DNA from 3 places in the Paenibacillus sp. FSL E2-8871 genome. Region 2 is predicted to be linked to each of the others. Evidence: a T-box and tRNA genes for the amino acid it is inferred to sense, from the RefSeq annotation. Region 2 holds a T-box; the other regions hold tRNA genes.

Evidence for each region. The T-box of region 2 lies ahead of metG (methionine--tRNA ligase). A T-box ahead of a tRNA ligase gene usually reads a tRNA of that ligase, here a tRNA-Met.
Region 1: it encodes a tRNA-Met, which carries the amino acid that the T-box ahead of metG (methionine--tRNA ligase) is inferred to sense. The anticodon was not compared.
Region 3: it encodes a tRNA-Met, which carries the amino acid that the T-box ahead of metG (methionine--tRNA ligase) is inferred to sense. The anticodon was not compared.

The regions. Positions count from the first base shown of each region.
Region 1 is NZ_JBBOBV010000001.1:5,559,525-5,570,020, reverse strand. It holds gene NYE25_RS25105 (GreA/GreB family elongation factor) at 1-167, shown strand, start outside; gene NYE25_RS25100 (YdeI/OmpD-associated family protein) at 268-732, opposite strand; tRNA gene NYE25_RS25095 (tRNA-Gly) at 835-905, opposite strand; tRNA gene NYE25_RS25090 (tRNA-Pro) at 918-991, opposite strand; tRNA gene NYE25_RS25085 (tRNA-Arg) at 1,022-1,098, opposite strand; tRNA gene NYE25_RS25080 (tRNA-Gly) at 1,107-1,181, opposite strand; tRNA gene NYE25_RS25075 (tRNA-Leu) at 1,188-1,271, opposite strand; tRNA gene NYE25_RS25070 (tRNA-Lys) at 1,287-1,362, opposite strand; tRNA gene NYE25_RS25065 (tRNA-Gln) at 1,370-1,444, opposite strand; tRNA gene NYE25_RS25060 (tRNA-Asp) at 1,461-1,538, opposite strand; tRNA gene NYE25_RS25055 (tRNA-Met) at 1,564-1,640, opposite strand; tRNA gene NYE25_RS25050 (tRNA-Met) at 1,713-1,789, opposite strand; tRNA gene NYE25_RS25045 (tRNA-Val) at 1,807-1,882, opposite strand; tRNA gene NYE25_RS25040 (tRNA-Glu) at 1,889-1,960, opposite strand; tRNA gene NYE25_RS25035 (tRNA-Ser) at 2,024-2,116, opposite strand; tRNA gene NYE25_RS25030 (tRNA-Asn) at 2,122-2,197, opposite strand; tRNA gene NYE25_RS25025 (tRNA-Ile) at 2,201-2,277, opposite strand; rRNA gene rrf (5S ribosomal RNA) at 2,336-2,452, opposite strand; rRNA gene NYE25_RS25015 (23S ribosomal RNA) at 2,526-5,454, opposite strand; rRNA gene NYE25_RS25010 (16S ribosomal RNA) at 5,697-7,254, opposite strand; gene NYE25_RS25005 (S-layer homology domain-containing protein) at 7,728-10,496, opposite strand, start outside.
Region 2 is NZ_JBBOBV010000001.1:1,902,479-1,912,974, reverse strand. It holds gene NYE25_RS08795 (DEAD/DEAH box helicase) at 1-1,355, shown strand, start outside; gene dapA (4-hydroxy-tetrahydrodipicolinate synthase) at 1,569-2,465, opposite strand; gene NYE25_RS08785 (LysR family transcriptional regulator) at 2,587-3,462, shown strand; gene NYE25_RS08780 (VOC family protein) at 3,445-3,855, opposite strand; gene htpG (molecular chaperone HtpG) at 4,139-6,019, shown strand; gene NYE25_RS08770 (DUF4362 domain-containing protein) at 6,045-6,521, opposite strand; T-box leader at 6,650-6,911, shown strand; gene metG (methionine--tRNA ligase) at 6,956-8,602, shown strand; gene NYE25_RS08760 (hypothetical protein) at 8,673-8,819, shown strand; gene NYE25_RS08755 (glycoside hydrolase family 38 N-terminal domain-containing protein) at 9,077-10,496, opposite strand, start outside.
Region 3 is NZ_JBBOBV010000001.1:3,720,173-3,730,668, forward strand. It holds gene NYE25_RS16835 (BMP family ABC transporter substrate-binding protein) at 1-491, opposite strand, end outside; gene NYE25_RS16840 (AraC family transcriptional regulator) at 820-1,569, shown strand; tRNA gene NYE25_RS16845 (tRNA-Leu) at 1,703-1,781, opposite strand; tRNA gene NYE25_RS16850 (tRNA-Cys) at 1,796-1,869, opposite strand; tRNA gene NYE25_RS16855 (tRNA-Gly) at 1,882-1,956, opposite strand; tRNA gene NYE25_RS16860 (tRNA-Gln) at 1,963-2,037, opposite strand; tRNA gene NYE25_RS16865 (tRNA-His) at 2,059-2,131, opposite strand; tRNA gene NYE25_RS16870 (tRNA-His) at 2,172-2,247, opposite strand; tRNA gene NYE25_RS16875 (tRNA-Trp) at 2,284-2,357, opposite strand; tRNA gene NYE25_RS16880 (tRNA-Tyr) at 2,366-2,451, opposite strand; tRNA gene NYE25_RS16885 (tRNA-Thr) at 2,457-2,532, opposite strand; tRNA gene NYE25_RS16890 (tRNA-Phe) at 2,553-2,628, opposite strand; tRNA gene NYE25_RS16895 (tRNA-Asp) at 2,636-2,713, opposite strand; tRNA gene NYE25_RS16900 (tRNA-Met) at 2,740-2,816, opposite strand; tRNA gene NYE25_RS16905 (tRNA-Val) at 2,834-2,909, opposite strand; tRNA gene NYE25_RS16910 (tRNA-Glu) at 2,965-3,039, opposite strand; tRNA gene NYE25_RS16915 (tRNA-Ser) at 3,057-3,149, opposite strand; tRNA gene NYE25_RS16920 (tRNA-Asn) at 3,153-3,228, opposite strand; rRNA gene NYE25_RS16925 (23S ribosomal RNA) at 3,289-6,216, opposite strand; rRNA gene NYE25_RS16930 (16S ribosomal RNA) at 6,478-8,035, opposite strand; gene NYE25_RS16935 (nucleotidyltransferase-like protein) at 8,463-9,341, opposite strand; gene NYE25_RS16940 (DUF2614 family zinc ribbon-containing protein) at 9,469-9,834, shown strand; gene NYE25_RS16945 (glycosyl hydrolase family 18 protein) at 9,950-10,496, opposite strand, start outside.

The DNA.
Region 1 (10,496 bases), 3.7 Mb from region 2:
CAGAACCCAATGATAACAAGATTTCAATGTTCTCGCCTATTGGCATGCAGTTGCTGTTAGCTCAGATCGGCAGTACATGTCAGCTAGCTATTCCTTCAGGTGAGTTATCAGTAAAAATCGAAAGTATTAAGTTTGTGAATTGTGGTGAGGTAGCCGTTCTTATTTAAGCCCACTCGCATATATCACCAACATTAACAGCGTCCCTTTCCAATCTTATGGAAGAGGACGCTGTTAATCTATTCAGCCTGCTAAGCACACTTCATACTTTTATTTGAGCCTCAATCCTTCACCCAGTTTACTGACTGATTTTTCGATACGAGATGCTCTGGTCTCAGGTCTTTTCGCCGCTTCGATCCAAGATACATATTCCTTCTGATAAGAATAAGCCAGACCGTTATAATAAGCTTCTGCCTGCTCATGGCTACTCAACGCATCAAGGAAATCCTCTGGGGCTTCTACCTCCCGTAATTGATGATCTTGCTCCATCGTCACATGCACAATATCACCGGGTTGAGCTTTGGCTAGATCCCGTAGTTCTTTCTTTACCACCATAAAATGCTTTCCGTTTCCATGGGGCATAAGCGTTCCTCTATAGGGGATTCCATTTACACTTCCTTTTACCTGTATTCTGGACTTTGTTTCAAATATTTGTTCGGCATCAAAAGGGACGTTAAGATAAGTCCAGCTCCCACTTGCATCAGGTCGCACTAATTTAGCTTCAAATTCAAACATTGCTACCTCCTCAACTAAAAGCCCTAAGTTCTATTGTATCCATATGAATGTAACTATACAAAAAAACACCTGCCTATAATAGACAGATGTTTCTTAATTATAAGCGGGTGATGGGAATCGAACCCACGCTATCAGCTTGGAAGGCTGAAGTTCTACCATTGAACTACACCCGCAAAGGTATAAAATCGGGATGACACGATTTGAACATGCGACCCCCTGGTCCCAAACCAGGTGCTCTACCAAGCTGAGCTACATCCCGTCAAAACATGTAATTACTTAGTAATAAAAATGGCGCGCCCTGAGAGATTCGAACTCCCGGCCTTTTGATTCGTAGTCAAACGCTCTATCCAGCTGAGCTAAGGGCGCAAAAATTATGGAGCGGAAGACGGGAATCGAACCCGCGACCCTCGCCTTGGCAAGGCGATGCTCTACCGCTGAGCCACTTCCGCAAAATATGGTGCGCGTGAAGGGACTTGAACCCCCACGTCGTGAAACGCCAGATCCTAAGTCTGGTGCGTCTGCCATTCCGCCACACGCGCACACTTTAAAAATAATGGTGAGCCATGAAGGACTCGAACCTTCGACACCCTGATTAAAAGTCAGGTGCTCTACCAACTGAGCTAATGGCTCTCATAAATGGCTGGGGATATAGGATTTGAACCTATGCATGACGGAGTCAAAGTCCGTTGCCTTACCGCTTGGCTAATCCCCAACAATAATTAACTAAATGGCGGAACCGACGAGATTCGAACTCGCGATCTCCTGCGTGACAGGCAGGCATGTTAGGCCAACTACACCACGGTTCCATAGACATAATGCATAAGAGTAAATTGGTTGCGGGGGCAGGATTTGAACCTGCGGCCTTCGGGTTATGAGCCCGACGAGCTACCGGGCTGCTCCACCCCGCGTCATTTAATAATTATATACTATTCATTCACACTAAACCAGCTAGTCCCAAAACATCATGCTTAAGGAAAATTTGGTTGCGGGGGCAGGATTTGAACCTGCGGCCTTCGGGTTATGAGCCCGACGAGCTACCGGGCTGCTCCACCCCGCGTCGTTCTTAAATGAATATGGTGGAGGCTGAGGGGATCGAACCCCCGACCCTCTGCTTGTAAGGCAGATGCTCTCCCAGCTGAGCTAAGCCTCCATGTTATGACCCGTATGGGATTCGAACCCATGTTACCTCCGTGAAAGGGAGGTGTCTTAACCCCTTGACCAACGGGCCATGCTAATCTTATGTTCCAACGAACCACCAAGGCTTCTCATCCCTAACAGGGAAGTAAATTCATGGCGGAGAGAGAGGGATTCGAACCCTCGAGACGCTTGTGGCGCCTACACGATTTCCAATCGTGCTCCTTCGGCCAAACTCGGACACCTCTCCATAAATGGCTCCCCGAACAGGACTCGAACCTGTGACAACTCGATTAACAGTCGAGTGCTCTACCAACTGAGCTATCAGGGAATATGGTGGGCCTTAGTGGACTCGAACCACCGACCTCACCCTTATCAGGGGTGCGCTCTAACCAGCTGAGCTAAAGGCCCTTTTTAAGACACATCAATATTAAGGGCAAAAAAAATACCACGGGTAATGTGGTTGTCCGCTTGGCGACGTCCTACTCTCCCAGGACCCTTCGGTCCAAGTACCATCGGCGCTGGAGGGCTTAACGGTCGTGTTCGGTATGGGTACGTGTGGAACCCCTCCGCTATCGCCACCAAACGGGCATTTACATCGTAAATGCTCAGGCTTGATGCCTGAAAACTGAATCCGAATTGAATTTGCGTTCTAAGTATAGGATAAGCCCTCGACCGATTAGTATTGGTCAGCTCCATGCATTACTGCACTTCCACCTCCAACCTATCTACCTCGTCGTCTTCAAGGGGTCTTACTAATTGGGAAATCTCATCTTGAGGGGGGCTTCACGCTTAGATGCTTTCAGCGCTTATCCCGTCCGTACGTAGCTACCCAGCCATGCTTCTGGCGAAACAACTGGTGCACCAGCGGTACGTCCATCCCGGTCCTCTCGTACTAAGGACAGCTCCTCTCAAATTTCCTGCGCCCACGACAGATAGGGACCGAACTGTCTCACGACGTTCTGAACCCAGCTCGCGTACCGCTTTAATGGGCGAACAGCCCAACCCTTGGGACCTACTTCAGCCCCAGGATGCGATGAGCCGACATCGAGGTGCCAAACCTCCCCGTCGATGTGGACTCTTGGGGGAGATAAGCCTGTTATCCCCAGGGTAGCTTTTATCCGTTGAGCGATGGCCCTTCCATGCGGTACCACCGGATCACTAAGTCCGACTTTCGTCCCTGCTCGACTTGTAGGTCTCGCAGTCAAGCTCCCTTATGCCTTTGCACTCTTCGAATGATTTCCAACCATTCTGAGGGAACCTTGGAACGCCTCCGTTACTCTTTAGGAGGCGACCGCCCCAGTCAAACTGCCCGCCTGACACGGTCCCCGTACCCGATTAGGGTACTAGGTTAGAACCTAGATACGATCAGGGTGGTATCCCAACGGCGCCTCCACCGAAGCTTGCGCTCCGATTTCTACGGCTCCCACCTATCCTGTACAGATCGTACCCAAATTCAATATCAAGCTGCAGTAAAGCTCCATGGGGTCTTTCCGTCTTGTCGCGGGTAACCTGCATCTTCACAGGTATTAAAATTTCACCGGATCTCTCGTTGAGACAGCGCCCAAGTCGTTACGCCATTCGTGCGGGTCAGAATTTACCTGACAAGGAATTTCGCTACCTTAGGACCGTTATAGTTACGGCCGCCGTTTACTGGGGCTTCGGTTCATAGCTTCGGGTTACCCCTAACCACTCCCCTTAACCTTCCAGCACCGGGCAGGCGTCAGCCCGTATACTTCGCCTTGCGGCTTCGCACAGACCTGTGTTTTTGCTAAACAGTCGCTTGGGCCTTTTCACTGCGGCCCCCTCGTGCTATTCACACTACCGGGGCACCCCTTCTCCCGAAGTTACGGGGTCATTTTGCCGAGTTCCTTAACGAGAGTTCTTCCGCGCGCCTTAGAATTCTCTTCTCGCCTACCTGTGTCGGTTTGCGGTACGGGCACCTTCTCCTGGCTAGAGGCTTTTCTTGGCAGTGTGAGATCATGACCTTCGCTACTGTAATTTTCGCTCCCCATCACAGCCCAGCCTTAATGATGTGCGGATTTGCCTACACATCAGCCTCACTGCTTAGACGGACATATCCATCAGTCCGCGTCACTACCCTCCTGCGTCACCCCATCGCTCATAGCGGATTACGGTGGTACAGTAATTTCAAACTGTTGTCCTTCGACTACGCCTTTCGGCCTCGCCTTAGGTCCCGACTTACCCTGAGCGGACGAGCCTTCCTCAGGAAACCTTGGGCTTTCGGCGGATCAGATTCTCACTGATCTTTTCGTTACTCATACCGGCATTCTCACTTGTATGCTGTCCAGCGCTCCTTACGGTACACCTTCAACCCACATACAACGCTCCCCTACCCCAGATACATACGTATCTAGCCATAGCTTCGGTGGTGTGTTTAGCCCCGTTACATTTTCGGCGCAGAGTCACTCGACCAGTGAGCTATTACGCACTCTTTCAATGGTGGCTGCTTCTAAGCCAACATCCTGGTTGTCTGTGCAACTCCACATCCTTTCCCACTTAACACACACTTGGGGACCTTAGCTGATGGTCTGGGCTGTTTCCCTTTTGACAATGGATCTTAGCACTCACTGTCTGACTCCCGGCAATAAGTATATGGCATTCGGAGTTTGACTGAGCTTGGTAATCCTTGCGGACCCCGCACCCAATCAGTGCTCTACCTCCACTACTCTTATACCGAGGCTAGCCCTAAAGCTATTTCGGGGAGAACCAGCTATCTCCGAGTTCGATTGGAATTTCTCCGCTACCCCCACCTCATCCCCGCATTTTTCAACATGCGTGGGTTCGGGCCTCCAGTGCGTGTTACCGCACCTTCACCCTGGACAGGGGTAGATCACACGGTTTCGGGTCTACGTCCACATACTCATTCGCCCTATTCAGACTCGCTTTCGCTGCGGCTCCGTCTTCTCGACTTAACCTTGCATGTTAAACGTAACTCGCCGGTTCATTCTACAAAAGGCACGCCATCACCCATTAATAGGGCTCTGACTTTTTGTAAGCACACGGTTTCAGGTTCTATTTCACTCCCCTTCCGGGGTGCTTTTCACCTTTCCCTCACGGTACTGTTTCACTATCGGTCGCCAGGTAGTATTTAGCCTTAGCAGATGGTCCTGCTGGATTCATACGGGGTTTCACGTGCCCCGCACTACTCGGGATCCGTCTCGGAGAGAACACAGTTTAGGTTACAGGGCTTTTACCTCTATCGCGGGCCTTTCCAGACCTCTTCACCTACCATATTCCTTTGTAACTCCATGTGAGACGTCCCACAACCCCTAAGAGCAAGCTCTTAGGTTTAGGCTGTTCCGCGTTCGCTCGCCGCTACTGACGGAATCACTATTGTTTTCTCTTCCTCAGGGTACTTAGATGTTTCAGTTCCCCTGGTCTGCCTCTACATCTCCTATGTGTTCAGAGATGAGTAACTGCGAATTACCACAGCTGGGTTTCCCCATTCGGACACCCCCGGATCAAAGCTTGCTTACAGCTCCCCGAGGCAGTTTCGTTGTTCGCCACGTCCTTCGTCGGCTCCTGGCGCCTAGGCATCCTCCGTGTGCTCTTATTAGCTTAACCTTGATTTTTCCGCAGGAAAATATCATACAATGACATTCTCTTTGGAATCATCTCACTAATAACATTTACTTGTTTGCACAAGTTGCTAAAAGATGTTCTAAAACGCAAATTCGTTTCGGTATCCAGTTTTCAAGGATCAAGTCTTACTGAGAGCTTAAACTCTCAAAACTGAGCAACGAGTGAGTTGTGGAAGCTTAGCTTCCGATTTGAATGTCTTCATTGCAGAAGACGATTCTCCATAGAAAGGAGGTGATCCAGCCGCACCTTCCGATACGGCTACCTTGTTACGACTTCACCCCAATCATCTACCCCACCTTCGGCGGCTGGCTCCCTTGCGGGTTACCCCACCGACTTCGGGTGTTGTAAACTCTCGTGGTGTGACGGGCGGTGTGTACAAGACCCGGGAACGTATTCACCGCGGCATGCTGATCCGCGATTACTAGCAATTCCGACTTCATGCAGGCGAGTTGCAGCCTGCAATCCGAACTGAGACCGGCTTTGATGGGATTGGCTTCACCTCGCGGCTTCGCTTCCCGTTGTACCGGCCATTGTAGTACGTGTGTAGCCCAGGTCATAAGGGGCATGATGATTTGACGTCATCCCCACCTTCCTCCGGTTTGTCACCGGCAGTCACTCTAGAGTGCCCAACATTACTTGCTGGCAACTAAAGTTAAGGGTTGCGCTCGTTGCGGGACTTAACCCAACATCTCACGACACGAGCTGACGACAACCATGCACCACCTGTCTCCTCTGTCCCGAAGGCCGCCACTATCTCTAGTGGATTCAGAGGGATGTCAAGACCTGGTAAGGTTCTTCGCGTTGCTTCGAATTAAACCACATACTCCACTGCTTGTGCGGGTCCCCGTCAATTCCTTTGAGTTTCAGTCTTGCGACCGTACTCCCCAGGCGGAGTGCTTACTGTGTTAACTTCGGCACCAAGGGTATCGAAACCCCTAACACCTAGCACTCATCGTTTACGGCGTGGACTACCAGGGTATCTAATCCTGTTTGCTCCCCACGCTTTCGCGCCTCAGCGTCAGTTACAGCCCAGAAAGTCGCCTTCGCCACTGGTGTTCCTCCACATATCTACGCATTTCACCGCTACACGTGGAATTCCACTTTCCTCTTCTGTACTCAAGTCACCCAGTTTCCAGTGCGACCTCAGGTTGAGCCCAAGGTTTAAACACCAGACTTAAATGACCGCCTGCGCGCGCTTTACGCCCAATAATTCCGGACAACGCTTGCCCCCTACGTATTACCGCGGCTGCTGGCACGTAGTTAGCCGGGGCTTTCTTCTCAGGTACCGTCACTCCGGTAGCAGTTACTCTACCGGACGTTCTTCCCTGGCAACAGAGCTTTACGATCCGAAAACCTTCATCACTCACGCGGCGTTGCTCCGTCAGACTTTCGTCCATTGCGGAAGATTCCCTACTGCTGCCTCCCGTAGGAGTCTGGGCCGTGTCTCAGTCCCAGTGTGGCCGTTCACCCTCTCAGGTCGGCTACGCATCGTCGCCTTGGTGGGCCGTTACCCCACCAACTAGCTAATGCGCCGCAGGCCCATCCCTCAGTGACAGATTGCTCCGTCTTTCATTCTTTCTTCAGGAGAAAAAAGAAATTATCCGGTATTAGCTACCGTTTCCGGTAGTTATCCCAGTCTAAGGGGCAGGTTGCCTACGTGTTACTCACCCGTCCGCCGCTAAGTTATTTTGAAAGCAAGCTTTCAAAATAACTCCGCTCGACTTGCATGTATTAGGCACGCCGCCAGCGTTCGTCCTGAGCCAGGATCAAACTCTCCAATTAGTATTGAAAAGAGCGATATGCTCATTTTGAAACATCTGACGAGAAAATTAATTCTCTAATTTTGGATTTCACTTTCGTGATTTCCTACTCACTCGTTGTTCAGTTTTCAAAGATCAAGTTCTCGTTGGCGCCGTTTAATGTCTCAGCAGCAACTCTTATACTATATCATGTTCAGCCGTTTAATGTCAAGCTCTTTTTTCAACTTCTTTTTCGAGCTCGGCATGTGTGTTTCTCGGCCAGAAATAGAATATATCATGTATAGAGATTCATTGCAAGCATTATTTCAAAAAATCATATTATTTCATATTCCGTTACTTCTCCATCATAATACTCCGCTAACTTTGGTAGCTTCTTGGTCAGCGTAAGGCTTCAAATAAAAATCTTATTAAACACAAAGGGGCCTCAGCCGATTAGCTGAGCCCCCCTTTGTTCGATACAAACTAGGCTTGAGTTCATTTCACGCAGATAATAGTTTACTTTTGCCCTTTTTCTAATAATGCAAGGATTATGGTAACCGCCTCTGCTCTTGTTGCCTTCTGGTTAGGTGCAAATTTATTCTGCCCTACACCATTCACAAGGCCTGATTTCGCTGCTGCTGCAATATATGGCACTGCCCATGCTGGTACATCCTTAGCATCATTGAAGGTTAATGTCGCTTTAGGATCTACCGTAATACCAAGAGCACGAACAATCATAACTGCTAATTCTGTACGTGTTAGCTCCTGCGTAGGACGGAATGTTCCATCATCATAGCCACTGATAATTTGCAGAGATACAGCCTGTGCCACAAAAGACTTAGCCCATGCTGGAATCTTCGCAGAATCCTTAAAGCTTGAAGTGTCACCATTCTCCGGCAATTGCAATGCACGTGCCAGCATTGTGATAAATTCAACCCGATTTACTTTCTGATTCGGACGGAAAGTATCATCCGGATAACCACTAACGAAGCCAGCTGCTACTGCTTTCTCGATAACAGCAGCCGCCCAGTGATTGCTAGTATCCGTTAAAGATGGCTTACTAACTGGCGTCGCAGTTGGTGAAGGCGCCGTTGTCGGTGCTGGTGTAGCTGTTGGCGCTACTGTTGGTGTTGGTGTTGGTGTTGCTGTCGGTTTTGTTGTTGGTGCTGTTGTTGGCGCTGTTGTTGGTGCTGTTGTTGGTGCTGTTGTTGGTGCTGTTGTTGGTGCTGTTGTTGGCGTTGGTGTTGGTGTTGGTGTAACTCCACCATTCTCATCGCCCTTAACAATACCGAACTCTTCAAGAACATATGGTTTAGCCTCATTAACATTCTGATCAATCTCATAAGATACAGCTGTCAGCTTCCCTGCATCTACAGTAATACCAACAAAGGTCTGAACTTGACCGCGCATTGGACGCGTAGCATCACTTGGGTCCGCTCCGTATTTAGCTGCTGTATTCTCATTGGCTACTTCAAAGAGATTATAGTAAGCATCTCCCAATTCTTTCTTCATGTTCTTATAGTAAACCTTCGCTCCTGCCGTAGCTGGAATCAGATATATTGTTCCATCTGGGTTTACTGTGTACTCTACCGTTTGACCATTGAAGCTTTCCTTGATTTTCACTGTGTCTGCTGCAGTTCCGTCGGCCTTGATTGGCTTCGTCCGTGCATAAATATGGTCGTGGCCTTGAAGAACCAAGTCAATGCCCAGTTCAGCCATCATTGGAGCGACTTTCGCTCTTTCTCCATTAGCGCCCATAATATCTTTGTCAGTAGCATGGTTAGAGGTTGTATATGGTCCTTTATGCATAGCGACGATAATCCACTTCGCTCCAGCAACCTTCGCTGCTTTTACATCGGCCTTCATCCAATCCAACTGTGCTTTGCTGAAGTTAGCATATTCATCCGAATTCTCATTCGTGTTCAAGACTACAAAGTGCGCATTGCTGTAATCATAGGAATAGTATGCTCCTGTTTCTGTTGGTGAGCCTGCAGCTTCCTTAATATTGTAGTGCTCATAGAAGGCATTCGCTTTATCCTCATGGTTCCCCGCAACTGGAACAATAGTCGTATTGAGCAAGGTTTCCTGCGAATGGCCAAGCAACCAATTCCATTGTGATTCATTGGTTCCAGTATCTACGATATCTCCGTTAATCGCCACAAACTCAGCATTCGGGAATGTCGTAAGTGCTTTTGCCATCGTTTCTCCAGAAAGAATAGCCTCATCTTCGGTCTTAGCTTGTGTGTCCGCCAGATCGATGAAAGTAAATGCACCTGTCTTAGCAGCTGTTTCGAAAGTTCCCACTGCACTCCACAATCCCAGTGCTTTATCACCTACACGGAAGTAGTATTTCGTATCAGCCTTAAGGCCAGAAGCTTCAGCTTTATGAACTAATTCATCCTTTGAATTTCTGGAAACAGCTGAACGTCCTGTAAACTCAGCAGCTTTTGTAAAGTCTGGAGTAACGCCCGTGTTCTCTACAACCTGCAGGTCGCTTCCTGAAGATTTCAACGCTGTGTACCAAGTGAATCCTTTTGCACTCACTGGGTCGCCGTTAAAGGTAACTGTAACTTTTTTGATAGAGTCGGTAGAAGCAATTTTAGCTTCTGAATTGGTTCTGTCACTTACAGCTTTAATAACAAATTGATAGGTTTGGTTCGGATTAGTATTTTCTACAGTGTAACTATAAGAAGTTTGACCTTCCGTATTAGGAACACTGAGAGTCCAGTTTGCAGATATCAGATCATTTTGCTCATAAATGCGATATCCTGATACCGGTGCACCGGATGCAGGCGCATCCCAAGTTAACGTGATTTTACCGCCATCTGCTACAGTAGCTTTTGCATTTTGCACAGGTTTAACAGCTACGTCAGACTTATGAATGCTGTATTTATCATACAAGTCAGTAGATCCACCAGTTGTCGTGGTGTAGGCTTCGTATGAAAATTCATTATTCGTTACAGTCATTCCTGTGAACATTTCCTTACCAGGCTGCTCGTATTTAGCTGCAAAAGGAAACGGACCTGCGCCAACATTATATTTTTTATTACCCGCTGCATTTGTAATCAGGTATAACGTACCCTTAGGATCAGTTACCACTCCGTTTTTGTCCGGCTTAATATCCGTCAACGGCTGATTGTTGTACATTTGATAGCTTCTAGTATAGGTGTGGTCATGTCCTCCGATAACCATGTCAATACCAAGCTCATCAAATACCTTTGTCAAATTAGCTCTGTAATAGAGTACATCTGTATCATTTGTGTGACTGGCAACTGAATAAGGTGA
Region 2 (10,496 bases):
TGACATTTAACGAACTGAATATTATGCCTGCGATTTTAAAGGCTTTAACCAAAGAAAACTATACATCACCTACACCTATACAGGAGCAATCGATCCCAGCTGTATTAGCAGGTAGAGATTTACTTGGATGTGCTCAAACGGGAACAGGAAAGACAGCTGCATTTTCTGTACCTATTATTCAATTATTAAGCGAACAAACAAGTCCCAATAAATCAAGCAATGTGCGACGCATTCGCTCGCTGATCTTAACACCGACAAGAGAACTTGCGATTCAAATTGCTGATAACATAAAAGCGTATAGCCAATACACAGATATCCGCTCTGCTGCCATCGTTGGCGGTGTATCACAGAAAGTACAAGAGCGTGCCCTGAATCAAGGTGCTGATATCTTAATTGCTACACCAGGAAGACTTATCGACCTGATCAATCAAAAACGTGTGGATTTACAGTATGTCCAAATTCTTGTCTTGGATGAGGCTGACCGCATGCTAGATATGGGTTTCATCCATGATGTGAAGCGAATTATCGCCAAAATGCCAACGAAGAAACAAACACTGTTCTTCTCGGCAACGATGCCTACTGAGATCTCCAAATTGATCAAAACCTTGCTTGTGAATCCAGTAAAAGTAGAAATCACACCCGTGTCATCTACTGCGGATAGGATCGATCAATCGATCTATTTATTAGAGAATGGAAATAAGCAGAATCAATTGAATCTTTTGTTACAGGATAAATCAATCATTTCTGCTCTGGTGTTTACTCGTACAAAACGTGGTGCGGACCGTGTTACACGCGATCTAGCGAAAGTGAACATTTCTGCACAAGCCATTCACGGCAATAAATCGCAGAATGATCGTCAGAATGCATTGCGGAATTTTAAAAGTGGTGCAACCCGCGTTCTTGTAGCTACGGATATCGCCGCGCGAGGAATTGATATTGATGAGTTATCTCATGTAATCAACTTCAACTTGCCGAATATTCCAGAAACCTATGTGCACCGGATCGGTCGTACGGGTAGAGCTGGGTTAAGCGGAACAGCAATATCTTTTTGCGAATCTGAAGAGCTTCCGTTCCTTAAAGATATCGAGAAATTGATCGGAAAATCGATTCCAGAAGTGAAGGATCATCCGTATCCGATGTCTCGTAAAACGCAAATGAAGACAGAAAGATCTTCGAAACCGTCAGGTTCGAGATCTGCATCTTCTAAACCATCGACTTCCAGACCATCAACAGCTAAACCAGCGGGGGCAAAACCAGCGGCATCAAAACCTGCCAAAGCAAAACCTAAGTCTAACCCTCCATTAAAGCCAAAGTCCGAGTGGTTCACTAAAGGAAGACAAACAAGCAGCAGATAAGTTACTTTGAACGCTGTACGTTTTTTATAGTGAGATCTCAAAACCGTCAGAGAAATCTGATGGTTTTTTGTTATTTTCTTATAAGGTGAATTCAAGATATGGTATAGTTTTTGACACAAATACAGATGTAATCATCACCATTAAGAATGGAGAGAGGCAAAAAAAATAGCCGCTAAACAGTTCCTCACTGTATAACGGCTGTTATATTTTCTCTTATGCAGTCGCTTCAATTGCATTGTCCTGAACATAAGAACTAAGCTCTTGCTGAAGCGCTGTGCTGATGGAAGTCATTGGGAGGCGAAGCGTATCCGAATTGATTAGGCCATTCTGGCTAAGCATCCATTTGATTGGAGCGGGGTTCGATTCCTTGAACAAGAGACGGATGATCGGCAGTAGTTGTTCAAAGTTTTCTTTTGCCAAGTCGAATTGACCCGATTTGAAGGCTTCGTATATACGGATACATTCTGCTGGATAAACGTTCGCAGTAGCAAGCATACCGCCAGCTGCCCCGGAGCTAAGCATTTCATAAAAGAGTGAATCGTCGCCGCCGAGCACAGGTTTGCTACCTGTACGAACTAGCTCAGTAACCATTTTGGTGCTACCTGAGCAGTCTTTTAATCCGACAACATTATTCATTTCTAGGATTGTGCGTGCAGTGTCTAGAGTCATAGCAGTACCAGTACGACTTGGAATGTCATAAGCCATGATCGGAATACCTACTTCTGCTGCTTTGCGGAAATGGGCAATGATGCCCTCTTGCGATGGACGACTATAATAAGGGACGACTACTAGTGCGCAATCCGCACCAAGGTTAGCTGCGATCTCTGTGCGTGCTACCGTAGAAGCTGTGTCATTGGTTCCTGTACCGACTACTAAGGGGATAGATGTTGATTGTAAAAGCTCACGAGAAGTGTTTACTAGAAGCTGCATTTCATTTACGGTTACAGTTGGCGATTCACCGGTGGTTCCATTAACGACCAGACCTTGTATGCTGTTGTTAATAATGTTCTTTACATAACGCTGATACGAATCCAGATCGACTTCACCAGCAGCATTGAACGGGGTGACCACGGGGACATAAATTCCATAAATCTGTTGTTCTGTAAGCATAAATTATCGGCCTCCAAAATATTTTAATTCCTCTACATACACTTTACCATGGAATGTTGCATCGTCGTTAGCTATAATAAATGATGTGTATCATCAAAAATATTGATGTTAGGGTGAGGTTATGGATTTAACCTATTTACGAACATTCCGCGAGGTAGCTAAACGTCAGAGCTTTACACGGGCTGCTGAAGAGCTGGGTTACGCGCAGTCGAGCGTTACGATGCAAATACAGAAAATAGAGAAGGAATACGGAGTGCCATTGATAGAAAGGCATGGTCGACAGCTGCGTCTTACCCCGCCTGGAGAAGAGTTGTTGAAGCTATTCGTGGAGATTTTGGATCTGTATGATCGTTCTAAAGAAACCATCGCCCAGCAAATTGGAGGTACGCTAACGATTGGTACGATTGATTCATTAGCTGCTTTCTACTTGCCACCCTACTTACAGCAGTTGAGGACGAAATTTCCGAAACTTGATATCCATCTACAAACGATGCAGGAAGCTAACCTCTTGGCCAAAATAAAAGATGGGGAAGTAGACATCGGTTTGATGCTGGATCGTACCACTACGGATTCTTTACTTGATCGTACGATCATAAGAGATGAACCGCTCGTGTTGATAGCTCCCATTAACCATCCCCTTGCCCAGATGGATACAGTAACGTTACAGGATCTAAATAACTGCGAATTAATTGTTTCTGAAGAGAGCTGTATTTACCGGAGTCTGTTCGAGAATTTGTTAAAAGAGCACGGGATTATATTCCGCATTGGTTTTGAGCTTTCGAATCTAGAAGCGATCAAACGATGTGTTATGAATGGGTTAGGGATTGCATTATTACCTAAAATTGTTGCAGAGGAAGAAATTGAGCGGGGGAACTTGGCTGAGCTGCCATTCGCACATCAAGAAATTCATTTTGATCTGCAGCTTTTGATGCATCCTAAGAAGTGGAAGTCTCAGCCATTGCAATTTCTAACGCAAATGTTACTTGCAAATCATTAGTTTATTCCCATCAGGGTCTTTCACCACAAACCATTGTTGATCTTGAATTTCGGTTACTATCTCTACGCCGAGCTCCTTCATATAGTTGAAAGAGGCTTGCAAATCATCGGTTATAAGCATAAAAGCAGGTGTTGTAATTGGAGGAGCCCCTTCAGGCTCTAAACCTCCCCACATGGGCATGGTGTCCAGAATGATCTCAGTGCTTCCTTGCATAGTTAACGGGCATAAATGACCGTTCATAATCGGATGATTTGCTTCATGGAGTCCTAGGACTTGGCAATACCAGCTACGGGCTTTTTCAATATCGTGTACGGGGATAAATACACTGCCAATCAAATTCTTAATGGGACTTGTTGCTGAAGAATTTACAATGGACTGCGCTTGTTTATTCATTCGAATTCCTCCTAGGTCTGATAATGATAACCCTTTATTTGGAATTTGTGTATCTAGTCTATTTAAAACATAGAATCAGTCTACGCGCAAGTGGGTCATTAGTGATCAATAAAATCTTAAATTTGTATGCAAAAGATAGTATTCTTTAAAGAAAGTTGCTGTAAATATTGACATTCAAAATCAGTTTATGTTATATAAAAAGAAGAATTAGCACTCATCTAACAAGAGTGCTAATTACGAAATGTTGGACAAGATGTTATTTTGAAAGGAGATTTACTTATTCATGGCCAAAAAAGAGTTTAAAGCCGAATCGAAAAGATTGCTGGAAATGATGATTAACTCCATTTATACACAACGGGAAATTTTTCTTCGCGAGTTGATTTCCAATGCAAGTGATGCAATTGATAAGATCTATTACAAAGCATTAGCTGATGAAAGCCTGGTCTTCAATAAAGAAGATTATTATATTAAAGTGACTGCCGATAAGGCGAACAGAACTTTGACGATCTCCGATACAGGTATCGGGATGACGCAAGAAGAGCTAGAGAATAACTTAGGAACAATCGCGAAGAGCGGATCTCTTGCATTTAAGAAAGAGAACGAAGCCAAAGATGGTCACAATATCATCGGACAGTTCGGTGTTGGCTTCTATGCTGCGTTTATGGTAGCAGATGACGTAATTGTGATCAGTAAGGCGCTTGGTAGCGACGAGGCCTTTAAATGGGAGTCTAAGGGCGCTGATGGCTATACTATCGAGCCTGTCGAGAAGGATTCTGTAGGTACTGAAGTGATTTTGAAGATTAAAGAGAATACCGAAGAAGATCAATACGATGAATATTTGGAAGAGTATCGCCTGAAATCCATCATTAAAAAATATTCTGACTTCATTCGTTTCCCAATTAAAATGGACGTGAAGGAGCAGAAGGCAAAAGAAGGCACAGAGAACGAGTTCGAGGAAGTTGTTCAAGAACAAACCGTGAACAGTATGGTGCCAATCTGGCGGAAGAACAAAAACGAGCTGACTACAGAAGATTATGATAACTTCTATGCAGAGAAACGTTACGGCTTCGATAAGCCGCTTAAACATATTCATATCAGTGCTGATGGTGCTGTAGTGTATAATGCGATCTTGTTTATCCCAGAAAATACACCATTTGATTATTACACAAAGGAATATGAAAAAGGTCTTGAGCTTTATTCCAATGGTGTATTGATCATGAACAAATGTGCGGATCTGCTGCCTGACTATTTTAGCTTTGTAAAAGGTATGGTAGATTCAGAGGATCTTTCGCTAAACATCTCCAGAGAAATGCTCCAGCATGACCGTCAGCTGACTCTGATCGCTAAGAACATTAAGAATAAAGTGAAGAGTCAACTGCAAAGCTTGCTGAAGGATGAAAGAGAGAAATATGAGCAGTTCTATAATGCTTTTGGCAGACAGCTTAAGTTTGGTGTGTACAACGATTATGGAATGCACAAAGATACACTTCAAGATTTGCTGATGTTCTATTCCTCCAAGGAGAAGAAGCTGGTAACACTGGACGAATATGTATCAAGAATGCCAGAAGATCAGAAGTATATCTACTATGCATCCGGAGAGTCGATCGACAGAATCGAAAAGCTCCCGCAAACCGAGCTTGTATCGGATAAAGGGTATGAAATTCTCTACTTCACTGATGATATTGATGAATTTGCGATCAAGATGATCATGTCTTATAAAGAAAAAGAATTTAAATCCGTATCCAGTGGTGATCTGGGTATCGAAGCAGACGAAGCGGACAAGCCAACGGAAGCGGAAGAGAACGAAAACAAGGAGCTTTTTGAAGCGATGAAGGACATTTTGTCCGGCAAAGTGAAGAATGTTAAAGCTTCCAAACGTTTGAAGACTCATCCGGTATGCCTCTCTGCTGAAGGTGAACTGACAATCGAGATGGAAAAAATCCTGAAATCGATGCCGAATGGGCAAGAGGTTCAAGCGGATAAGGTACTCGAAATCAACATCCATCACGAAGTCTTCCAGTCTTTGAAAGCAGCAGCTGAGAACGATAAAGAGAAGCTCGGTTTATACACGAACCTGCTATACAACCAAGCACTGTTGATCGAAGGTCTACAGGTTAGTGATCCTGTTCAATTCACCAATGATATTTGCAAAATCATGAAATAGATATTAGAAAAGCCATCCTATCGTATTACGATTGGGTGGCTTTTTTTGTGCGGAAAAGGTAGTAATCGATTTCAGAGTCATTATTTGTGCAACCGCTGATCGAATAGATTATTTCACCTTGTGTGTTTTTTTTACTCGTCACTTCGGAGCAGGTATCGGTTCTAACTCCTGTGTTACTTCCACCGAATGCATCATTAGAAGTATCGTAGCTATAACTAATTACATTGCCATCAAACTTCAAATCCTTAAATATGGGATCGCCCTCATCTGTGTAACTTGTAACTCGTATATTGTCTGCTTTTTTGCTGGAGAGATTAGTTATAAATTGCTCAAATTTATCGAGGTTGTACACTTTTTCAAAAGAAACAATATCCCCTCTACTGATGGCTTTTTCGGAAGTATAGGGTTCACTTTTGGGAACAGAATTAACCTTATTATCGGAACAACCCCATACCCCTGCTAGTAAAAGAACAGGGAGTATAAGTAAGATTACTTTTTTCATTGAAGGACCTCCTCCTTGTAACTTATTTATATAAAAGACGAAAATTAATTGAAAAAGTTACAGTGAGCTTGATGTTTCATATTGACAATAAACAGAAAATTAAGTATCATTTCCAGTAACTTGAATATTTAAAGGCAAAGAAGAGAAAGAGTACCACGGCAATTCTTTCTACAGAGAGCTCCGGTCGCTGAAAAGGAGTAAAGAAAAACCTTGGGAATATGGTCTCAGAGCTGCGCATCGAAACCTTTTGGGTTGTAGGCTGCGCCGGAACCTGCATCCGTTATAGTGCTAGGGTATAAACGTTTATTAACGTCGTACCTGAAGAGGTAAATGTCATGAGGCATTTATAAAATTAGGTGGTAACACGTGAGTAGAACTCTCGTCCTTTGTGGATGGGAGTTTTTTTGTTGTCTAAAAAAAGGAGGAGAAGGTTAATGAGTAATGTGTTTATTGGTGGTGCTTGGCCGTATGCGAATGGATCTTTACATCTTGGAAGATTATCAAGTGTGTTGCCTGGGGATGTGCTGGCACGCTATTATCGCAGCAAGGGGGATAACGTTTTATATGTGTCAGGCAGCGATTGTCATGGCACACCTGTAGCAGTTCAGGCTGCTAATGAAGGGATCACACCCAAAGCTTTTGCAAGTCGATACCACGAAGAGTTTTTGAAGTGTTTTGAACAGCTGGGATTTAGTTATGATCTTTATACTCGAACGGATCAACAGCAGCATCATAAGGTCGTGCAAGAGTTGTTTGCGAAGCTACTAGAGAATGGTCATTTATATAAAAAAAACATTGCGCAATGTTACTGTGAGGCGGATCAGCGATTTTTGCCAGACAGATACGTGGAAGGGACTTGTCCAGTATGTGGCCAGCGGGCGCGTGGAGATCAATGCGATTATTGTTCTACGATTCTAGACCCTGCCGATTTATTGGACAGAGTCTGTAAATTATGTGGGAATACACCGACAGAACGACCGACAGAACATTTTTATCTTAGCTTATCTAAATTTCAATCTGAATTAACGGAATATGTAGAGGAAGCACAATTTTGGAGAGAAAACGCTATAAAACTGACCAAACGTTATTTAAAAGAAGAACTGCAGGACCGCGCGGTAACAAGAGACTTATCTTGGGGTGTAGATGTTCCTATAGCTGGATTTGAAGACAAGAAGATTTATGTTTGGATTGAGGCGGTAAGTGGTTATTTATCAGCCAGTAAGCAGTGGGCTGCACAGTCTGGGCGGAGCTGGGAGGATTTTTGGTCAGAGGAACAAGAGGACATCACCGCTTATTATGTCCATGGTAAAGATAATATTCCTTTTCACACCCTGATATGGCCAGCCGTCTTATTAGGAGCAAGAGAACTACATTTACCGGATCGGATTATATCCAGCGAATATTTAACCCTTGAAGGGCAGAAGTTCTCCACTAGCCGTAATTGGGCAGTCTGGGTACCTGATATTCTAGAGCGGTATCATCCTGACTCTATTCGTTATTTCTTAATTGCCAACGGGCCTGAGAAGCGGGATACGGATTTTTCCTGGAGAGAGTTTATTTATAGTCATAATGGTGAGCTGCTTGGAGCATTTGGTAACTTTGTGAATCGCTCATTGGCTTTTGTAGAGAAGTTTTATGAAGGGATCGTGCCAAGTGGAAAGTTAGATAAGGGGTGGAGCGACAACATTGACCTCTTGTATCTGGAGTCAGGACGCCTAATTGAAGCGGGAGATTTGAAGGATGCGCTCGAGTATATTTTCTTTTATGTACGTAAGGCAAATCAGTATTTTGATCGGCAAAAACCTTGGATTCAGGTAAAAGAAGATCAGGAGTCCTGTGGTTCTACAATATATACATGCGTGCAGATTATAGCTAATTTGGCGAATTTGCTGCATCCGTTTCTACCGTTTTCTTGTGAGAAGATCAGGGGATTCTTATCGCTTGAACTACCGAATTGGAAGCCCCGCTCGGGTCCCCCTTATCAACAGGTAACTGATTTGCAATTGTTGTTTGAACGAATTGATATAAGTCAAATTAAAGAAGAAGAGCAAAGATTAGAACAACAAAAAGTCAATAAATAGGAATGGTTAAGACAAGCTCCGGGCAGGATCCTTAACCCTTTCACGAACTCCAAAAAGAGGAGGTTTCCGAATGGATATCGAATGGATTAATGAGCATTACAAGGAATCAAATAAAATATTGGACTCTACCCGAGAAGTCTATGAATGGGCTGATTCTCTCTATCCTGACTTCTCAGGTGGACTAAGAGTTAACGTTGGGTATACGCAAGAGATTTAATAGATTTATTATTTTCTACAGAGGTTACTAAAGAATGAACATTTATATAAAAACATCCCTGCTGATTAACCAATAAATTACATCACAGCATAGCAAAAAGGACGCCTTTTTTTGTGGAATCATTTGTACCATCAAATGACTCTGTAACAGAAAGAGGCGACCTCATGTGAAAGTCTAAAATGCTTCCAAATCTTATTCAATCCGTACTTCTCGAGGAAGACTTTGTGATTCGTCTAACTGATAATATGATTATTCTCTTACTTACTTGTTCTCCATGCAAGGATACCCGCGTTCATACTCTTACAAGCCTCTAATGCTACTTCTGACGTATTAAGCTCATCCCCCCAAGCGATGTAGTAACGGAATTCATAGAATCCACCTAGTGTCGCCTTAAAGTTCGTTTCCCAATAATTATTCATGGGCCATGAGTAGAGATGGGCTGGATCATGCGCGAGTCCAGGGTGTCCGCTCAATAGTCGATCCTCATAGTCTAAGGAGCCGAGTTGGATGAGAGGTGTATCTGGCATCGCAATGGCAACACCACGTGTGTCACGGACAAAAGCTACACCTTCATCGACACAATAGAAATCTGCTAAGGATCCAGGCAATTGATCAATTCGTGGACGTAAGGCTGCGCCTGTCTTTTCTATCCACAGCGCATCTTGCCCAGCAGCGGAAGCACTCCCAAACGGAAGTGAAATGTACACATTTTCTGGATCCCATACACTTTCCTTATGCATGCGTACGGCTACATCAGCACGTGCGCGATCACCGTATACGGTGACGAGTAAGGAATAGTGACTGCAACCATTCACGCGATAGGTCAATTGAACTTTTCCATAAAGGGCACCCTTTTCAACGATATTGACATCAACTAATGCTCCGACAGAGGTTATTGCATCAGCGCCTCTACGATTACGTCCCATCTTACGGCGTACATCATACATGCCAAATTCATTAGGTGCTTCTGTTACGTTGTAGACAGGGGAGAATGCATTGTGATTACGATCAGACCGCAGTAAATCTTGTTGACTGCTCTTGTCAAACCACTTCGTAATCCCTGCCCCGAGTTCCCATTCGATTCGAACGAAAGGTGACTCGATAAATTTAGGCGTCACATGTAGCTTCGGTGGAACCGGAGGAATAATATCCAGCATGCGATCGGATCCAACATAATCTGTTCGATATGCTGTTACGGGCGGATGCTCTTCGATTGCCTTAATCGTCAATTGTACCTTTTGATTAGGCTGCAAAGTTACTGGAATTGTAATGACGACCCCGCGGTGTCCCGTCACCATTTGAGCTTCGTAGACGGTTCCAGTCACTTCATCGATCACTTCAAAGCCATTTTTCAGCTCTGTAATGTACCAGCCCTCCATAATTAACTGGGCATAATCGGTTTGTATAAATTCACTTGGGTTATACAATTCAAATTTCATAGGACGATCTGGTCCTAATAGTGCATCTCCTTGTGCCTCAAGGATATCGTATAATGCGGTATGGGCAAGTGAACTCGCATTTGCGGCATAAGCTTCTTTACGACAGCCCAGCTCTTGTACGAATGGGTTCCAAGGTTCTGTCACAGAGGAATGGTATCCCCATGTATGTTCAGCAAATAAAGCCAACTCGTATTCAATCGCCTCAAGCCGCACTTGGTCAACAATCTCACGGGTAGGA
Region 3 (10,496 bases), 1.8 Mb from region 2:
ACAGCACCTGCTAGAAAAGATACTTCATTTGTTGCATAAGACATGTTGTACATATTCTCTGGTGCTTCATCTATATCGGTATCATAGTTAATGAACTTTTTGTCAGGATATAATTCAGCCGTTGCATTAAACATCTCTGTAATTTCCGATCCGCCAGAAATAATAACATCCCAGTCCTCAGCGGCGATATCGTTAAACGTAGGCTCCCATTTCGTTTTATCGATACCCATTTCTACAACTTTTGTTTCTGCACCCAGCTCATCCTTAACCTTTTGCAAACCGCTATTCGCAGAGTCAAAGAAAGATTTATCTCCAAGCGTTCCTGGAATCAGAAGTACAACTTTGAGTTTATCCCCTGAACCTGTTTCTCCACCTTCAGCTGCGTTAGATCCTGCATTCTCGGAAGATCCATTACTCGACGTATTATTTCCACAGGCTGTGACCATTACCATTACTACTAGTAACAACAAAGAAAGAACTTTCTTTTTCATTTTTCTATTCCACCCCTATTTATAGTTGGTTAGTAATTTGAGAGGTTCTCCTTCTTAGTTCGTTGTATATTTCACGATTTAGATGGAAACTCTCATATTTCATGTAACATTGTCAAAATTTTAACGATTTTAACGAATACACTCGAAAATAGAGAGAAAATTATCATTTTTACGATTAATCCGACTAATTTCCGAACGAGATGGCCAGTCAGGTTGCTAATCTTCGGATTTCTTGATACGATCATATCAAATATTAATGAAAATAATTATATGATTTCGGTCATAATTTTGTACGATTCGGCTAAAACATAATTATTGGAGGCTCATCATGGATCGTGTTCTATATATTGTAAATGCAGCGCATGAGGTTAATACCTATATTCCACCACACCAGCATGAATGTTATGAACTAGTCTATTATTTAAACGGCTTAGGAACTACCAATGTAGGTTCGCGAAGTTATCATTTTCGTTCTTCTTCATTCGCGCTGATACCACCCAATCATAAACATGACGAGAATCATCGCGAGGATGCTACTATACTATTTGTAGGCTTCCATTCAAATCACCCAAATATGGAGAATTTGCAAGGCGTATATGAAGATGATAAAGACCATACTGTTCTACAGATCTTGCTTCGAATGAAAGCAGAGTTTACGCGCAAACAAGATGGATTCTCTGAACTATTGAACCTTCAAATGAGCGAAATCACTGTTCATCTGATACGGCTTCTTAGCGCCTCTGGGTTTCAATCACCAACGGAAGACAGAGTCCAATATGTTCTAAACTATATGAATGAGCATTACCGCCATAAGCTATCGGTCGCAACACTTTCTGAGATGTCTGGATACAGCTATGATCGTTTCCGCCATTTATTTAAAGAACGATTCGGTTCTTCACCTCTGCGCTATCTACTATTGAAACGTCTGGATTATGCAAAGTCTCTCTTGCAACATACCCAAATGCATATCTCTGAAGTATCAGCTGCTGCTGGGTTTGTGAATGACGCCCAATTCTGCAATATGTTTAAACGTGAAATTGGTCTCACCCCACGAGCATTCCGACTAAGCAGTCAATAAAATAACACTCCACACAAAAAGGCCGTTGATTAGAGACGCCTCTAATTCAACGGCTTAAGAATAAAAGCTCAAAGACAAAGAAAAAAGGTTTGTAAAGTTGCTTATACAAGCGACTTTACAAACCTTTTTGATATACCGGCGAGAGGACTCGAACCTCCACGGTTTCCCTCTCGATTTTGAGTCGAGCGCGTCTGCCATTCCGCCACGCCGGCACATATGAACTTAATGGAGGCGCCACCCAGATTTGAACTGGGGATAAAGCTTTTGCAGAGCTTTGCCTTACCACTTGGCTATGGCGCCATATGAAAACTTTGGAGCGGACGACGGGAATCGAACCCGCGACCCTCGCCTTGGCAAGGCGATGCTCTACCGCTGAGCCACGTCCGCATAAAATGGCTGGGGATATAGGATTTGAACCTATGCGTGACGGAGTCAAAGTCCGTTGCCTTACCGCTTGGCTAATCCCCAATAACATTTTAAAATAAAAGGGGCGACTGATGGGTCTCGAACCCACGAATGCCGGAACCACAATCCGGTGCGTTAACCACTTCGCCACAATCGCCATATTAAACTAATATTGTTGCTGTTCTTCTTAAAGTAAATGGGGCGACCGATGGGACTTGAACCCACGAATGCCGGATCCACAAACCGGTGCGTTAACCCCTTCGCCACGACCGCCATATTAAACTTTAGAGAAAGACTTTAGATAAAGATTGGCAGGGGCAGCAGGAATTGAACCCACACCAACGGTTTTGGAGACCGTTGTTCTACCTTTAAACTATGCCCCTAAAAAAAATGGTGGGGGATGATGGATTCGAACCACCGAACACGTACGTGAGCAGATTTACAGTCTGATGCGTTTGGCCACTTCGCTAATCCCCCAAAGATGGTGCCGGCGAGAGGACTTGAACCCCCAACCTACTGATTACAAGTCAGTTGCTCTACCAATTGAGCTACACCGGCATATTAAGTTGTATACTATATGGTGGCTCGAGACGGATTCGAACCGCCGACACGAGGATTTTCAGTCCTCTGCTCTACCGACTGAGCTATCGAGCCAAGAAAATGGCGGAACCGACGAGATTCGAACTCGCGATCTCCTGCGTGACAGGCAGGCATGTTAGGCCAACTACACCACGGTTCCAAAATATATAATTACTTGATGAAAATTGGTTGCGGGGGCAGGATTTGAACCTGCGGCCTTCGGGTTATGAGCCCGACGAGCTACCGGGCTGCTCCACCCCGCGTCGTTCTTAAATGAATATGGTGGAGGCTGAGGGGATCGAACCCCCGACCCTCTGCTTGTAAGGCAGATGCTCTCCCAGCTGAGCTAAGCCTCCGTAAACAACAATTGTTATTGTACCAAAGTCCACTATGTAAAATCAAGTGAAAATTTGGTGACCCGTATGGGATTCGAACCCATGTTACCTCCGTGAAAGGGAGGTGTCTTAACCCCTTGACCAACGGGCCATACTAAGTAAAATTTGTGGCGGAGAGAGAGGGATTCGAACCCTCGAGACGCTTGTGGCGCCTACACGATTTCCAATCGTGCTCCTTCGGCCAAACTCGGACACCTCTCCATATGGCTCCCCGAACAGGACTCGAACCTGTGACAACTCGATTAACAGTCGAGTGCTCTACCAACTGAGCTATCAGGGAATATTCATACCAGGCTTGATGCCTGAAAACTGAATCCGAATTGAATTTGCGTCTTAAGTATAGGATAAGCCCTCGACCGATTAGTATTGGTCAGCTCCATGCATTACTGCACTTCCACCTCCAACCTATCTACCTCGTCGTCTTCAAGGGGTCTTACTAATTGGGAAATCTCATCTTGAGGGGGGCTTCACGCTTAGATGCTTTCAGCGCTTATCCCGTCCGTACGTAGCTACCCAGCCATGCTTCTGGCGAAACAACTGGTGCACCAGCGGTACGTCCATCCCGGTCCTCTCGTACTAAGGACAGCTCCTCTCAAATTTCCTGCGCCCACGACAGATAGGGACCGAACTGTCTCACGACGTTCTGAACCCAGCTCGCGTACCGCTTTAATGGGCGAACAGCCCAACCCTTGGGACCTACTTCAGCCCCAGGATGCGATGAGCCGACATCGAGGTGCCAAACCTCCCCGTCGATGTGGACTCTTGGGGGAGATAAGCCTGTTATCCCCAGGGTAGCTTTTATCCGTTGAGCGATGGCCCTTCCATGCGGTACCACCGGATCACTAAGTCCGACTTTCGTCCCTGCTCGACTTGTAGGTCTCGCAGTCAAGCTCCCTTATGCCTTTGCACTCTTCGAATGATTTCCAACCATTCTGAGGGAACCTTGGAACGCCTCCGTTACTCTTTAGGAGGCGACCGCCCCAGTCAAACTGCCCGCCTGACACGGTCCCCGTACCCGATTAGGGTACTAGGTTAGAACCTAGATACGATCAGGGTGGTATCCCAACGGCGCCTCCACCGAAGCTTGCGCTCCGATTTCTACGGCTCCCACCTATCCTGTACAGATCGTACCCAAATTCAATATCAAGCTGCAGTAAAGCTCCATGGGGTCTTTCCGTCTTGTCGCGGGTAACCTGCATCTTCACAGGTATTAAAATTTCACCGGATCTCTCGTTGAGACAGCGCCCAAGTCGTTACGCCATTCGTGCGGGTCAGAATTTACCTGACAAGGAATTTCGCTACCTTAGGACCGTTATAGTTACGGCCGCCGTTTACTGGGGCTTCGGTTCATAGCTTCGGGTTACCCCTAACCACTCCCCTTAACCTTCCAGCACCGGGCAGGCGTCAGCCCGTATACTTCGCCTTGCGGCTTCGCACAGACCTGTGTTTTTGCTAAACAGTCGCTTGGGCCTTTTCACTGCGGCCCCCTCGTGCTATTCACACTACCGGGGCACCCCTTCTCCCGAAGTTACGGGGTCATTTTGCCGAGTTCCTTAACGAGAGTTCTTCCGCGCGCCTTAGAATTCTCTTCTCGCCTACCTGTGTCGGTTTGCGGTACGGGCACCTTCTCCTGGCTAGAGGCTTTTCTTGGCAGTGTGAGATCATGACCTTCGCTACTGTAATTTTCGCTCCCCATCACAGCCCAGCCTTAACGATGTGCGGATTTGCCTACACATCAGCCTCACTGCTTAGACGGACATATCCATCAGTCCGCGTCACTACCCTCCTGCGTCACCCCATCGCTCATAGCGGATTACGGTGGTACAGTAATTTCAAACTGTTGTCCTTCGACTACGCCTTTCGGCCTCGCCTTAGGTCCCGACTTACCCTGAGCGGACGAGCCTTCCTCAGGAAACCTTGGGCTTTCGGCGGATCAGATTCTCACTGATCTTTTCGTTACTCATACCGGCATTCTCACTTGTATGCTGTCCAGCGCTCCTTACGGTACACCTTCAACCCACATACAACGCTCCCCTACCCCAGATACATAGTATCTAGCCATAGCTTCGGTGGTGTGTTTAGCCCCGTTACATTTTCGGCGCAGAGTCACTCGACCAGTGAGCTATTACGCACTCTTTCAATGGTGGCTGCTTCTAAGCCAACATCCTGGTTGTCTGTGCAACTCCACATCCTTTCCCACTTAACACACACTTGGGGACCTTAGCTGATGGTCTGGGCTGTTTCCCTTTTGACAATGGATCTTAGCACTCACTGTCTGACTCCCGGCAATAAGTATATGGCATTCGGAGTTTGACTGAGCTTGGTAATCCTTGCGGACCCCGCACCCAATCAGTGCTCTACCTCCACTACTCTTATACCGAGGCTAGCCCTAAAGCTATTTCGGGGAGAACCAGCTATCTCCGAGTTCGATTGGAATTTCTCCGCTACCCCCACCTCATCCCCGCATTTTTCAACATGCGTGGGTTCGGGCCTCCAGTGCGTGTTACCGCACCTTCACCCTGGACAGGGGTAGATCACACGGTTTCGGGTCTACGTCCACATACTCATTCGCCCTATTCAGACTCGCTTTCGCTGCGGCTCCGTCTTCTCGACTTAACCTTGCATGTTAAACGTAACTCGCCGGTTCATTCTACAAAAGGCACGCCATCACCCATTAATAGGGCTCTGACTTTTTGTAAGCACACGGTTTCAGGTTCTATTTCACTCCCCTTCCGGGGTGCTTTTCACCTTTCCCTCACGGTACTGTTTCACTATCGGTCGCCAGGTAGTATTTAGCCTTAGCAGATGGTCCTGCTGGATTCATACGGGGTTTCACGTGCCCCGCACTACTCGGGATCCGTCTCGGAGAGAACACAGTTTAGGTTACAGGGCTTTTACCTCTATCGCGGGCCTTTCCAGACCTCTTCGCCTACCATATTCCTTTGTAACTCCATGTGAGACGTCCCACAACCCCTAAGAGCAAGCTCTTAGGTTTAGGCTGTTCCGCGTTCGCTCGCCGCTACTGACGGAATCACTATTGTTTTCTCTTCCTCAGGGTACTTAGATGTTTCAGTTCCCCTGGTCTGCCTCTACATCTCCTATGTGTTCAGAGATGAGTAACTGCGAATTACCACAGCTGGGTTTCCCCATTCGGACACCCCCGGATCAAAGCTTGCTTACAGCTCCCCGAGGCAGTTTCGTTGTTCGCCACGTCCTTCGTCGGCTCCTGGCGCCTAGGCATCCTCCGTGTGCTCTTATTAGCTTAACCTTGATTTTTCCGCAGGAAAATATCATACAATGACATTCTCTTTGGAATCATCTCACTAATAACATTTACTTGTTTGCACAAGTTGCTAAAAGATGTTCTAAAACGCAAATTCGTTTCGGTATCCAGTTTTCAAGGATCAAGTCTTACTGAGAGCTTAAACTCTCAAAACTGAGCAACGAGTGAGTAACAGGCCTAAACCTGAGATTTGGAAGTTTAACTTCCGATTTGAATGTCTTCATTGCAGAAGACGATTCTCCATAGAAAGGAGGTGATCCAGCCGCACCTTCCGATACGGCTACCTTGTTACGACTTCACCCCAATCATCTACCCCACCTTCGGCGGCTGGCTCCCTTGCGGGTTACCCCACCGACTTCGGGTGTTGTAAACTCTCGTGGTGTGACGGGCGGTGTGTACAAGACCCGGGAACGTATTCACCGCGGCATGCTGATCCGCGATTACTAGCAATTCCGACTTCATGCAGGCGAGTTGCAGCCTGCAATCCGAACTGAGACCGGCTTTGATGGGATTGGCTTCACCTCGCGGTTTCGCTTCCCGTTGTACCGGCCATTGTAGTACGTGTGTAGCCCAGGTCATAAGGGGCATGATGATTTGACGTCATCCCCACCTTCCTCCGGTTTGTCACCGGCAGTCACTCTAGAGTGCCCAGCCTTACCTGCTGGCAACTAAAGTTAAGGGTTGCGCTCGTTGCGGGACTTAACCCAACATCTCACGACACGAGCTGACGACAACCATGCACCACCTGTCTCCTCTGTCCCGAAGGCCGCCACTATCTCTAGTGGATTCAGAGGGATGTCAAGACCTGGTAAGGTTCTTCGCGTTGCTTCGAATTAAACCACATACTCCACTGCTTGTGCGGGTCCCCGTCAATTCCTTTGAGTTTCAGTCTTGCGACCGTACTCCCCAGGCGGAGTGCTTACTGTGTTAACTTCGGCACCAAGGGTATCGAAACCCCTAACACCTAGCACTCATCGTTTACGGCGTGGACTACCAGGGTATCTAATCCTGTTTGCTCCCCACGCTTTCGCGCCTCAGCGTCAGTTACAGCCCAGAAAGTCGCCTTCGCCACTGGTGTTCCTCCACATATCTACGCATTTCACCGCTACACGTGGAATTCCACTTTCCTCTTCTGTACTCAAGTCACCCAGTTTCCAGTGCGACCTCAGGTTGAGCCCAAGGTTTAAACACCAGACTTAAATGACCGCCTGCGCGCGCTTTACGCCCAATAATTCCGGACAACGCTTGCCCCCTACGTATTACCGCGGCTGCTGGCACGTAGTTAGCCGGGGCTTTCTTCTCAGGTACCGTCACTCCGATAGCAGTTACTCTACCGGACGTTCTTCCCTGGCAACAGAGCTTTACGATCCGAAAACCTTCATCACTCACGCGGCGTTGCTCCGTCAGACTTTCGTCCATTGCGGAAGATTCCCTACTGCTGCCTCCCGTAGGAGTCTGGGCCGTGTCTCAGTCCCAGTGTGGCCGTTCACCCTCTCAGGTCGGCTACGCATCGTCGCCTTGGTGGGCCGTTACCCCACCAACTAGCTAATGCGCCGCAGGCCCATCCCTCAGTGACAGATTGCTCCGTCTTTCATTCTTTCTTCAGGAGAAAAAAGAAATTATCCGGTATTAGCTACCGTTTCCGGTAGTTATCCCAGTCTAAGGGGCAGGTTGCCTACGTGTTACTCACCCGTCCGCCGCTAAGTTATTTTGAAAGCAAGCTTTCAAAATAACTCCGCTCGACTTGCATGTATTAGGCACGCCGCCAGCGTTCGTCCTGAGCCAGGATCAAACTCTCCAATTAGTATTGAAAAGAGCGATATGCTCATTTTGAAACATCTGACGAGAAAATTAATTCTCTAATTTTGGATTTCACTTTCGTGATTTCCTACTCACTCGTTGTTCAGTTTTCAAAGATCAAGCTGTTTATTTCGTCGTTGTGTTGTTCAGCAGCGACCTTTATAATATATCACAGCGCCCTCGTTTTAGTCAACCTTTTTTTAATTTCTTTTTTCGGTTGTCTTTCGAATGTTTTCGTAAGCACATCTCTGTGTCAGAGGGACGAGTTATAATTTAACACATGAACTAGGAAAGAGTCAACCATAAATTTATTAGAATAAATATGAGCGCATCATAATAGCGAGCAAACAAAAAAGAGAGTGCTCAGCCTCTCCCTATCCCTACTTATTTTATCTATAGATTACCGGCATATCCTGCATCTAATTTCTTCTCTATAAGGTATATCGGATTGCATGACCCTCTCCCCCATGACCGTCAGCCCATAAAGTAATCTCACGGATTAGCGAACGAGAAACAAGCTTTCGTAAAACTAGGGGCAACTCAGCCTCTAATTGACACAGGCCAGAATGCTGTAGTAATTCTTTTATACTCCACGCTTCCTTACGGCTATTCAGAATATTGAAAAGCAATGCACAACAATCCGTCATTTTGGACATGATCCCAAATTCACATGCTAGAAGAACAAGCTCTACTCTTTGCTCTAAGGTCTCCGTGCTGATGGTTAGTTCCTCATATAGTTTATGGACAGAAGTGTTCATACTTTTAACCTGCTCCCAAACAGCCGGCTCTGGAAATGAACCAGACTCACTCACTTCTATTCTTGCCCAATGATATAGAGCCATCAATACACAGTTATACGCATCCATAATGTAGCCAGCTTCTATATATCGTTTAGATTTCACATACAAATGCAAGAATCGCGCAAACTCCATGAACTCAACTCGTTCCTTAAGAGGCCCTTCAAATTGTAAAATCTCCCGGCGCATATCCCCTAGTATTCCTTTGGGATCCCAGATCACTTCCCCAATCATCAAACTAGTAAGGAGCTCGTTATTATCTCCCGCCATGACAGCCCGCTCCAAAGCGGAAAGGCCAATATGGACTGACTGGGTCCGTGTGTCACCGGCAATGGTGTGGCGAACAATATGTTCTAAATCCTGTTCCTCATGTAAAACTAACACAACCATATCAAAATCGTGAAGTAGCGCGCTTTGAAAAGGAGTACTCCCTTTCTGCCGCAAAGCGACAGCTCCTAAAACATTTTCTTCAAACGTTTCTCCACTCAACAAAGTTACATTGGATAATTCCATGCTTCCCTCCATTAAATTTGGCGAATTTGCGTCCAGTCAGTTATAATTCAGTTATAATTATTATTCTACATATGAAAGACAGTTCCTTCTGGACAACCCAACTATATTTAGTTAGGAGCAAACACTCATGAAGTTTAAAACGGCTAAGATCAACGCTTTTCGCACATGGGGATTACTGCTCACAATGCTCGGAATGGGACTTATGGTTTTGGGTACAGCAGGCATCGTATTCTGGGGATCAACTGGGAAAGTATTCGCTGGAATCGGACTTGTAATCGGTTTAATTTCCATGATGGCAAGTCTTGCGATCTATTTCTGGGCTGGCATGCTCTCAACGAGTGCAGTTCAGATAGAGTGCCCTGAGTGTCACAAGCTGACCAAGATGCTCGGTAAAACAGACCGCTGTATGTTCTGCCACACCATTCTTACTATGGATCGGGCTGAGGCCACTATTACTGCAGATCAGCTTGAGCATCAGCAACTAAACCACTAAACACCCCTTACAGAGGCTCATTACTAACTAGTTAAAGTGCACTCAAATATTTGCTAATACAACAAAGAGGCCCCCGATATGGGAGCCTCTTTGTTTGTTATAAATGAAATTATGATTACTTATGAATCTCTTGTAATGCTTCCCATGCTGATGGATTGCTAAAACTGCGATTCCATGATCCGATGCCTCCAAGCCCCATGGACTTAGCAAGCTCAACTCTTGATTTTAAGCTCACCTTATCTTCTATCCATATTTTCTTAAGAGCGCCATCTTCCTTGTACTCTACGTAATTCTGCCCAGCAGCCTTATCAAATGTAGGAGTTAGCTTCTTCTCTTTGATAATTTTTTCAACGGCATTCATACTAACGGATTTGGAGCTTACCTTTGTCTTGCCATCTACTTGAGCCTCAGTCCAGATGCGGGTGTACAATGGGATCCCCAAAATCACCTTCTCAGGCGGCACATTGTCTTCCTCTATGATCCGGCTTATTGAATTCTCTACCCAAGGTAAGGAGGCAACAGAGCCCGCGATAGGGCTAGCTGCCCAATGTTCATCATAAGCCATCACGATTAGATAATCGACTAATGTCCCAAGAGCCTTACGATCAAGGAATGCTGACCACATCTCGCTATTGGATTTAGGTGTCACGTCTATGGAGACG